One region of the Pseudoalteromonas sp. 0802 genome, then DNA from elsewhere that is predicted to be linked to it. Evidence: predicted binding sites of a transcription regulator. Region 1 holds the regulator's gene; the other holds the start of a gene.
What was found. The regulator MetJ, encoded in region 1, represses methionine synthesis genes. The targets are predictions, from matches to a motif close to TAGACGTCTAGACGTCTA.
Positions count from the first base shown of each region.

Region 2: a site for MetJ is predicted at 1,187-1,204, ahead of metK (methionine adenosyltransferase). Genes of this name have one in related genera too.

Region 1 covers NZ_JABVXE010000015.1:18,617-24,334, reverse strand. Annotated here, with positions in the region: gene metB (cystathionine gamma-synthase) at 1-1,208, opposite strand, end outside; gene metJ (met regulon transcriptional regulator MetJ) at 1,433-1,753, shown strand; gene HUS61_RS16815 (malic enzyme-like NAD(P)-binding protein) at 1,854-3,095, opposite strand; gene rpmE (50S ribosomal protein L31) at 3,631-3,846, opposite strand; gene priA (primosomal protein N') at 4,080-5,718, shown strand, end outside.
Region 2 covers NZ_JABVXE010000005.1:18,532-24,249, forward strand. Annotated here, with positions in the region: gene tkt (transketolase) at 1-1,039, opposite strand, end outside; gene metK (methionine adenosyltransferase) at 1,306-2,457, shown strand; gene HUS61_RS10740 (diacylglycerol kinase) at 2,510-2,914, opposite strand; gene HUS61_RS10745 (START domain-containing protein) at 2,994-3,602, opposite strand; gene HUS61_RS10750 (CYTH and CHAD domain-containing protein) at 3,640-5,160, opposite strand; gene HUS61_RS10755 (TIGR04211 family SH3 domain-containing protein) at 5,374-5,718, shown strand, end outside.

The DNA of each region.
Region 1 (5,718 bases):
GTATCTTGCTGTGTTTGCTTAGCTTCAGCTTTTGTAACTTGCTGGCCTTGACCTGGTTTTACTAAATTGAAAACACGGTCTAAATCTGCAATGAGATCTTTTACGTCTTCAATACCTACAGAAATACGGATCAGCGTATCGCCCACACCGGCTTCGAGGCGCGCTTTAGGCTCCATTCCTGCGTGGGTCATTGTTGCAGGGTGACAAATCAAGCTTTCTACCCCGCCTAACGACTCAGCAAGGCTGAAGTCTTTAAGGCTTGTTAAAAACGCAGCAGCATCGTTGATGTCGCCTTTAATATCAAAGCTCACCATGCCACCAAAGCCACGTTGCTGTGCTTTAGCAAGCTCATGTTGTGGGTGAGAAGCAAGGCCTGGGTAGTAAACTTGGCTTACATAAGGAGAGTTTTCTAAATACTCAGCAATGGCAAAGGCATTTTCTTGGTGCTGCTTTAGGCGTACATTTAAAGTACGTAAACCACGAAGCGTTAAGTAGCTGTCAAATGGTGCACCAGTAATACCGATATTATTCGCCCACCAAGCAAGTTCGTCGCCTAGCTCTTGCGTTGAAGCAATCACTGCACCGCCCACTACATCAGAGTGACCATTGATGTATTTAGTGGTTGAATGCACAACAATATCAACACCAAACTCAATTGGGTTTTGTAATGCAGGTGATAAGAAGGTGTTGTCAGCCGCAACCAAAGCACCACACTGCTTAGCAATACTAGTAATTGCTTTAATATCTGTTAAACGCAAGATTGGGTTACTTGGCGTTTCAATCCAAATCAACTTGGGTTTAATCGCTAAAATTTCTTGGAGATTTTCAGTTTTAGTTAAATCCAAAACTTTCAGTTTTAACAGGCCACGTTTTTCAAGCGAGGTGAATAAACGGTAACTACCGCCATAACAGTCATGTGGGATCACTAACGTATCGTCACTGTTTAATAGCTGAGTGGCTAAATGCACAGCAGACATACCTGTTGCAGTGATAATACCTCTAGCACCACCTTCAAGCTCAGCTAAGGTTTCAGCTAAGATATCGCGATTTGGGTTACCACTGCGACCATAGTCATACTGGCGCTTAGTATCAAAATCAGCAAACGAATAGGTGGTTGATAAGTATAAAGGAGGCACAACCGCACCATGATGTTTATCGGCTTCGATGCCGTGACGAACAGCAATCGTCGCTTTATTTTTTTCGCTCATTTCATCACCTATTCTTTAATTGGATGTTTAGACGTCTAAAAGGTTAGATGATCAAATATGAGAAGTCAAAGCATTTATCGCTTACACATAGAAGTTTATACATTTACACCACTAGATGGCTAAATAACTAGTATTTGACTATCTTTTTTAAAGAGATAGAATTTCCGCATCTTGCGCTGTGAATAAGGCGTAAATCACTGACAACCGAGGCAACGAAACAACTTATGGCTAAATGGAACGGTGAATACATTCACCCATATGCAGAACACGGTAAAAAATCAGAACAAGTAAAAAAGATTACCGTATCGATCCCACTCAACGTATTAAAAGTATTAACTGACGAGCGTACACGCCGCCAGATCAATAACCTGCGTCATGCGACGAACAGTGAGTTATTGTGTGAAGCTTTCTTACATGCTTTTACAGGTCAACCATTACCAAATGATGACGACCTACGTAAAGACAACCCTGAAAAGGTACCTGAAGAAGTTAAAAGAATTATGCAAGAAATGGGATTAGATATCCCAGTGCTTGATTCAGAATAAGTATTTCGGCCATCGGATCACCGCCGATAATCGCAGATATAAAAAAACTCAGCCTAGGCTGAGTTTTTTATTGCGCGATGTACCTAATAGCTAATTAAGCTTAACGCATGTAATCTTCTGGCATGTCGATTTGCGCCACACCCGACTCTACTGCTGCTTCAGCAACAGCACGTGCAATACGTGGTAATAAACGCGGATCCATAGGCTTAGGAATGATGTACTCGGCACCAAACTCAAGTGACTCAACGCCAGCTGCTTTTAATACTTCACTTGGTACAGGCTCTTTCGCGATACCACGAATTGCGTGCACTGCAGCAATTTTCATTTCATCATTAATTGCCGTTGCACGAACATCTAACGCACCACGGAAAATGAATGGGAAACAAAGCACGTTATTTACTTGGTTAGGGAAATCTGAACGACCCGTTGCCATAATTAAATCGTTACGCGCACTGTGTGCAACTTCTGGAGCAATCTCAGGATCTGGGTTTGAGCATGCAAACACGACTGGCTTATCAGCCATCAGCTTAAGATCATCTGCTGTTAACAGGTTAGGACCTGATACACCAACGAATACGTCAGCATCAGCAATAACATCTTGTAATGTACGCTTATCGGTATTGTTAGCAAATAATTGCTTATACTCGTTTAAGTCATCACGACGTGTATGGATCACACCTTTACGGTCAAGCATATAAATGTGTTCACGCAGTGCGCCACACTTAATTAAAAGCTCCATACAAGCAACAGCAGCAGCACCGGCACCTAAACATACGATGATAGCATCTTCGATATCTTTACCTTGCACTTCAAGGGCGTTAAGCATACCAGCAGCAGTCACAATAGCTGTACCATGTTGGTCATCGTGGAAAACTGGAATATCACAGCGCTCGATAAGCGCTTTTTCGATTTCAAAACACTCTGGCGCTTTAATATCTTCAAGGTTGATACCACCAAACGTATCAGCGATGTTAGCAACCGTATTAATGAAATCTTCTGTTGTGCGGTGTTTAACTTCAATATCAATTGAATCAAGACCAGCAAAACGTTTGAATAGTAACGCTTTACCTTCCATTACAGGTTTTGATGCAAGCGGACCTAAGTTACCTAAACCTAAAATTGCGGTACCGTTTGAAATAACTGCAACCATGTTGCCTTTGCCTGTGTATTTATAGGCATTTGCTGGATCAGCAGCAATTTCACGGACTGGTTCAGCCACACCTGGGCTATAAGCTAAAGCGAGATCGTTAACCGTTTCGGCTGGCTTGGTTAGTTCAACACTAATTTTACCTGGAACGGGGTGAGCGTGGTAATGTAATGCTTGTTCACGAAAATCTGACATAACGCGATAGTATCCTGCAAAAAGTTAAAAAGTGAGAGAGCTTGCATCAGTACGATACCTGTAATGTATAAAAATTCCAAGTATTATCAGGTCTATCCTGTTATATGCTATATCGCTTAATTTTAAAGGATTTCCCAACAATTTCTGTGCATAGTTGCGATTAATCAGACATAAAAATTCACCTATTTATGACCTTTTAAGCACGTGTTTTTGTATTTTATACGCACGTACACTGCAATTAGCCGAAATTAGCCCAAAATAGCCATTTCAACGAAGTTCACAGCATTTACTCACAAAGTTATTTAAATTTATTATTTTTAATAACTTTTATTAAAGTTTATACAAAAAAGAATATAGCCAAGGGGTGGCACTTTGTCTGCAAAATTAGCGACATAATGGGCATAACAGCCAGAAATAGTTATGCAAGATACATAAGTGAAGATGATGAGTGAGTAGCAATGTTAATAAAGAATTTTGTGAATTTTAGGCATAAAAAAAGCACCCTAAGGTGCTTTTTTTAACTAAACAGCAGAGATTACTTCTTGCTGCTAAGTGCACCGAAGCGCTTGTTGAAACGATCAACACGGCCGCCAGTGTCTAAAATCTTTTGCTTACCAGTGTAAAACGGGTGACACTCAGAACATACGTCTAAGTGGATGTCTTTACAAAGAGTTGAGCTAGTTTCGAATTTGTTACCACATGAACAAGTTGCAGTGATAGCTTCGTACTTAGGGTGAATACCTTCTTTCATAGGGAACCTCTAGTTAAGGCCGTATCGCTCTCCAAACCCGAAGTCTGGCACCATACGCAGTTAATACAATTAATAGGCCGCGTATTTTATAGCTCAAGAAGCCTTACGACAAGCTTTAAATACATCTTTCGCTAAAAAAATAACCAAGTGGTCTGTTGTTCAGTATTTGTTGGTAGGTTTTTAACTGCAATTTTAGTACATTATCTTTCTATCTTTGTTTCAGTTGAGTTGTTATGCACTTTGTAGAAGTTGCCATAAAAGTCCCTTTACAGCGTACCTTCGATTATAAAGTTGAACAGCTGCTGCATAGCCCTGAGTTAAAGCCAGGTATGCGCGTTCGCGTGCCATTTGGTAGCCAAAAAAAGGTTGCCGTGGTCTTGGCTCTTAAAACATCAACCGATGTTCCCGCTGACAAAATAAAGCCGATTATTGATGTTATAGACGACACGCCAGTGTTATCTGAGCAACACTTAGCATTACTAAAATTCACAGCACGCTACTACTGTTACCCATTGGGCGAGACCATTCATACGGCACTTCCGGCTGCATTAAGGCAAGGCGAATGCCCAGATAAAACCAGCATTAACATGGTTGAGCTAACCGATAAAGGTGCAAAGCTGCCGTCGCTGAAAGCAAAAACCCAGTTAAATTTATTAAAGCAGCTAGCCGAATCGGGCAAATCATCAGTTACAGAATTAAAAGCACTCGGATTTACCAAAAAAACCATCGACAGTCTGCTCGATAAAGAACTGATCACTCAATTTATTGAACATGATAACCAATGGCAGCAACGCGCGCCGACTGTTGGTAGCAAGCCGGTGCTTAATAAAGAGCAAGCTGTTGCCTGCACCAGCATTAACCAAGCTCGTGGCTTTACCAGCTTTTTACTTGAAGGTGTCACAGGCAGTGGTAAAACCGAAGTGTATTTGCAATGCCTAGAAGAAGTGCTAAAAAAAGGTCAGCAAGCCTTAGTATTAGTGCCTGAAATTGGCTTAACGCCACAAACAGTCAACCGTTTTCGTCGTCGCTTTCCTGATACACCAATTATGCTATGGCACTCAGCCCTAACAGATAACGAACGCTTACAGACCTGGCGTTTTTGTGAAAAAGGCAGCTGCGCCATAGTGATCGGCACACGTTCTAGTATTTTCTTGCCCTTTTTATCTCTTGGCATGATCATCGTTGATGAAGAGCACGACAGCTCGTTTAAGCAACAAGATACATTGCGCTATCATGCTAGAGACCTAGCCGCTTATAGGGCATACCAACATAATATTCCGCTCGTTCTAGGTAGTGCCACACCGGCACTTGAGACCTTACATAAGGCAATTAATAACAAATATCAGCTGTTGAGCCTCACTGAACGGGCCCAAACCAGTACTGATAACCAGTTCCACTTAATGGATATGAAAGGTCAGCCTGAGCAGGCAGGGATTGCCCATGCCAGCCTTGCTTATATGCGCCAACATTTAGAACGTGGTAAGCAAGTGATGGTGTTTTTAAACCGTCGTGGTTTTTCGCCTACCCTTATCTGCCATGAGTGTGGCTGGCTAAGTGAGTGCTCACGTTGTAGCACCAGTGCAACCTTTCATAAAGCCATTGGCCAGATGATTTGTCACCACTGTGGTGAACAACATCAGGTGCCTCATCAATGCCCTGATTGCGGCAGCACGCAGATTTTTCCAAATGGCAAAGGCACTGAACAAATCGAAGAGTTTTTAACACAAACTTTCCCTGACATTCCGATTAGTCGTATTGACCGAGATTCAACTCGTCGTAAAGGCAGCTTAGAAAAAGCCCTTGATGATATTAACCAAGGCGGTGCGCGTATCTTAGTTGGCACGCAAATGTTGGCAAAAGGCCACCACTTTG
Region 2 (5,718 bases), on a different contig from region 1:
CTTCAATGTAGGCTTGTGACTTTTCAGCCCAGTCAGCTGGTAACTCACCATTTGTACGGCGTTTAAACTCAGCAGCAAGTTCTGGGTGTGCACTTTCATAAGCTGCAAACTTTTCGTCCCAGCTTGCTTCTAGTTGCTTACCTTTTTCTTTGCCATCCCACTCGCTGTAGATATCAGCTGGGATTTCAAATGCATCGCCAGTCCAACCTAGGAACTCACGAGATGCTTTGATTTCGTCTTCACCTAGTGGCGCACCGTGACAATCATGGCTACCTGATTTATTAGGTGAACCGTAACCAATCACTGTTTTACAACAGATTAATGATGGCTTATCAGTGATGCTACGCGCTTCTTCGATAGCGGCGCGAATTGCATCAGGGTTATGACCATCAACATCGCTTACTACGTGCCAGCCATATGCTTTGAAGCGCGCTGGTGTGTCATCGCTGAACCAACCTTCTACTTCACCATCAATTGAGATGCCGTTGTCATCCCAAAATGCAACTAGTTTACCTAGGCCTAATGTACCGGCTAATGAACAGGCTTCGTGTGAAATACCTTCCATTAAACAGCCATCGCCCATGAATGCATACGTGAAGTGATCAACAATATCGTGGCCTTCACGGTTAAACTGTGCAGCTAGCGCTTTTTCGGCAATTGCCATGCCCACTGCATTTGTGATCCCTTGACCTAATGGACCCGTAGTAGTCTCAATACCTGGTGCATATCCATACTCTGGGTGACCTGGTGTTTTTGAGTGCATTTGACGGAAGTTTTTAATTTCCTCTAGTGGTAAGTCATAGCCACTTAAGTGCAGTAGAGAATAGATCAGCATTGAACCGTGGCCATTCGAAAGAATAAATCGATCTCGGTCTGCCCACTCTGGATTCGTTGGATTGTGCTTTAGATAATCGCGCCATAGTACTTCTGCGATATCTGCCATGCCCATAGGGGCGCCAGGGTGACCAGATTTGGCCTGTTGTACTGCGTCCATTGATAAGACGCGAATAGCATTTGCAAGTTCTTTGCGTGATGGCATGAATTCTCCTACCTTTATGTATTTGCGCTGGTTGTTTATGAAGCCCCATTCTTACTTATTGTAAGGGTACAGTGCAATTAAAAATCCGCATTAAATGCACCAATTATGGGCGTTTGTTAAGAACAATACGTTATTAGTAATTTTAAATAGACGTCTAGGCGTAAAATTACTATGCAAACATATTTGTTTTAGATAAAATACGCCCCTTAATTTTTTAGCGCTATTACCGACGTTTGTGAAGCGCAATATTTGTGAGCAGAAATACAATGGCAAAACATTTATTTACTTCTGAATCTGTTTCTGAAGGTCATCCGGATAAAATCGCGGACCAAATCTCTGACGCGGTTCTAGATGCTATCCTTGAACAAGATTCTCATGCCCGTGTTGCATGTGAGACTTACGTTAAAACCGGTATGGTGATGGTTGGTGGTGAAATCACAACTAGCGCTTGGGTTGATATCGAAGAAATCACACGTAAAACAGTACGTGAAATCGGTTACACGCACTCAGACATGGGTTTCGATGCTGACTCTTGTGCGATCTTAAACACTATCGGTAAACAATCTCCAGACATCAACCAAGGTGTTGACCGTGCTCGCCCTGAAGAGCAAGGTGCTGGTGACCAAGGTCTAATGTTTGGTTACGCATGTAATGAAACTGACGTTTTAATGCCTGCACCAATCACTTACTCACACCGTCTAGTTCAGCGTCAAGCTGAAGTTCGTAAAAGCGGTGAGCTTAACTGGTTACGCCCAGATGCAAAATCTCAAGTAACGTTTGCATACGAAAATGGCAAGCCTGTTGGTATTGATGCCGTTGTTCTTTCAACTCAACACTGTGATTCAATCTCACAAAACGACTTAGTTGAAGCGGTAATGGAAACGATCATTAAGCCGGTTCTTCCTGCAGAGCTAATCTCAAGCGCAACTAAGTTTTTCATCAACCCAACTGGCCGTTTCGTAATCGGTGGCCCAATGGGTGACTGTGGTCTTACAGGTCGTAAAATCATCGTTGATACATACGGTGGTATGGCTCGTCACGGTGGTGGTGCTTTCTCTGGTAAAGATCCATCAAAAGTTGACCGTTCAGCTGCATATGCTGCTCGTTACGTTGCTAAAAACGTGGTTGCTGCTGGCCTTGCTGACAAATGTGAGCTACAAGTTTCTTACGCTATCGGTGTTGCAGAGCCAACATCTATCAGCATCGAGACATTTGGTACAGGTAAATTAGAAGAAGCGCGTCTAATCGAATTAGTACGTGAGCACTTCGACCTACGCCCTTACGGCTTAATCCAAATGCTTGATCTTGAGCGTCCTATCTATCAACCGACTGCGGCATACGGTCACTTCGGTCGTGATGAGTTCCCTTGGGAGCGTACAGACAAAGCAGACGCACTTCGCGCAGCTGCTGGCCTGTAATAGGTTAGATAAAATGAAAAAAGCGCCATTTGGCGCTTTTTTTGTGTCTGATTTAAAGGTAGGTAACTATCTTTTCGTAAACTGCGACACCCCAAACTAAGGCTAGAATTAGCAAGCTCAATGTCACTGCCGCAGAAGCCATATCTTTAGCTCGTCCCGATAATACATGATACTCAATCCCTACTCGGTCAGTGAGCGCTTCTATCGACGAGTTAAGTAACTCAACAATTAATAATAACAAGTAAGGAATAAACAACATTAACCAATGATTTAATGACTGCGCAAGAACCACTGACAAGGGTAATAAACACACCCCTAAATAGATTTCAGAACGAAATGCCGACTCTTCTTTAAATGCCGCTTTAAAGCCTTTAATAGAACACTTGGTTGCTTTTAAAATACGCCCAAAGCCAATACCATTTGGCTTATTAACTAGGGGAATTTTTGGTTCTTTCATTTTTTACCTACCCGCTCAGAATTAACCTGATCATAATGATAAATTCTTACTCTGTCACCCAAATACGCTTGATTAAAAACTAGCAATCACCTGGAATACTGCTGGTGTTTGCGCGGGAAAACTGATTATTAGTTAATTGTTCTCTCAGTGCTTGTAGCGTTTTATAAACGCTTTTTAGCGATACCTTGTTACTTAACCAATGCGGAATGGAACCACTTGGATCAGCATAGGCTTGATGGCTGACCAACAAATTACTTTGTTGCTGCTCTAAACGCCAATAGGCGGTGAGGTCTTTAATACGCACAACGCCAGAGACTTCGGCTTTTGCATAAGGTTGGCTTTTGATTTGTAACTCGGTTTTGTGCTCATCTAAAGCGTGATAACAAGAGTAACTGACTAAATCTCTATCTGATACCGGCCAAGGCGAATTAAAGTGGGTATAAACAAGGGTTTCTGAAGGGCTTAAGCGCTCCATTAGCGTCACGCTTTTGACATTTTCGAGCCAGTTTGCGGCGTTGTCGGTATCACTGAGCAATGCCATAAAATCACTGGCCTTGGCATTTTTTACCAGCACAGAAGCATTAATTTCTAAAATACCAGTTTCGTGCTTTTTATAGCTAACCTTTATGCCGTTTTGCTGTTTGTAGGTTTGCCATTCAATAGGGTTAGCTACTGCCGCGAGACTCAAACATGCTAACCCTATCCATAGGCACAAGCGCATTTATTTAAAACCAATAAGGGTCTGTATTAAATGACGCGTGGCGACTTTGCTCCATCGCACTAACCAAAAACTCTGACTTTTGATCAAGCCATGATTGAATTTTTGTCAGCTCTAAGTCGTCTTGCCCTGCGCATAACTGCTTTAAGTACTCAAGAGTGCTTAACTCATAAATACCATGGGAGATATCAACCCACGGCATACGGAACTCATTTCTGTCTTCTTTATCGAACAAGGCACCTAAGCAGTTGCCGCTGAGTAATGAGTTTTCAAGACGGGTGCGTAGTGCCAAATAGTCTTTATCTGTAAACACTTGCTGCTCAGGAATAAGCTCGTGCATGTCGTGCCAATCTTTAGCAAATAAACGCTTAGCAATATCGGCAACTGGTTTTTCTGCAGCCTGAAACTCAGCCTGCCCCCATGATTTTCGCCATTGTTTTTCAATTAACCAGGTTGTTAATTGTAATAATAAGCGGTTGTATCGGGTGCTATGAAAAAGAGTTTCGATATCTTCAATACTTGGCTGTAACTCTTTTAAGTCATTAATAACTTGTGTGAGCTCAGGCGCACTGTTGATTTTTTTGTAGTATGCGTGGCGCTTAGATGTGTAGGTTTTTAGCTGAATAGCATTTTCAACCCACGCTAATTCGCTCAATAACCACTTTAACTCTGTTCGCAATGAGTCGGTATCGTCTTTACTAACAATATCGTCAAACAGCCAAAATGTATGGCGAATTAAACGAATACCGTCGGTGACACGCTTAAGGGTTTTTAAGCTTGGTTTTATGAAGTAGCAGGCTTCATGTTTTTGTACAAAGCGAATCGCGTAGTTAATGCTTTCTACTAAAGCTTGTTCTTGGGTTGCACCACGTTTTAGTGGCACAAAGCCAATTGATTTGCTTGCTTTTAATGGTTTGTCATCTGCAAGACGATAACCTCGAGCGGCTTTAGAATAGAGCCCTAAGCGAACGTTGCTTTCACTTACCAGTTTATCTGCCAAAGCAAACAACTCATTGCGACTACCTTCAATCAGTTCGATTTCAAGTTCAGAGATTGGCTCAACCTGACCCGACGCAGCAACTTCACCTTTATCTAATACCACTTCAATTTTTGCGCCATTTTCGGTTTCGAGTAACCAAGTACGGCGTATAAAGTTAGTGCTAAAAATTGGGTATAGGTTTTCTGCAATACCAGTCACTTGCATGCCATGCGGCCAAATAGCAGCATCAAATGCGAGTAAATCGGGGCGGTTACCTGACAGTGGTAAATTGTATTCTGGGCGCTGATGTAAGCCGCCAACCACTTCGCCGGCAAGCTTGATGGTTTGCTCACACTCACCATCGCAACAGCGAGTACGAAGGCCAATATCTAAAGCACGTAGTTCTCGGCTTGGCGTATCGTAATAAGCATTTTGTAAGTTGCGTGACGGTTTATTGGTAACGGTTTTTGCAAATTGGGTAATTAATGCGGGGATCAGTGGAACAACGGCATCTGACACCAAAAACTTCAGTTCTATCTCAGTATCCATTCGCTTTGCGGAGTACATTTAAAATAAATAAGTGATCAAAATAAACAAAGCAGACTGTTAATGCAAATTTTTTCCTGTTTTTTGCGGTTAAGCTCACGCATGGATTACAATATCAGCCTTGCTATTAATAGTTGAAATCCCTACTATCTCTATACATAAAGAAATTATAAATTTAGCCACTTCTAGGCAAGATCACATTAACAAGGTAGATTGATGTTAAAACAGTGTATTTTTGGGTTGCTCCTTGCGGCCACCTCTTTTATTAGCTACGCAGAAGAAGCGCCAAGCAGCGATAACCAAAACACCGCCTACATAGTCGATAACCTGTACACCTTTATGCACTCAGGCCCAAGTAAAAACTACCGCATTTTGGGCTCAGTTGATGCTGGTACGCAAGTTGTGTTGTTGTCAGGTGAAGATAATGGCTACTTTAAAATTCGTGATGATAAAGATCGTGAAGGTTGGGTAGAGTCAAAATTTGTTACTGAAAACGCGGGTATTCAACAACAGTTTCAAGCGCTGAATAACGACATGACGGTAATGCAAGAGCAGCTTCGC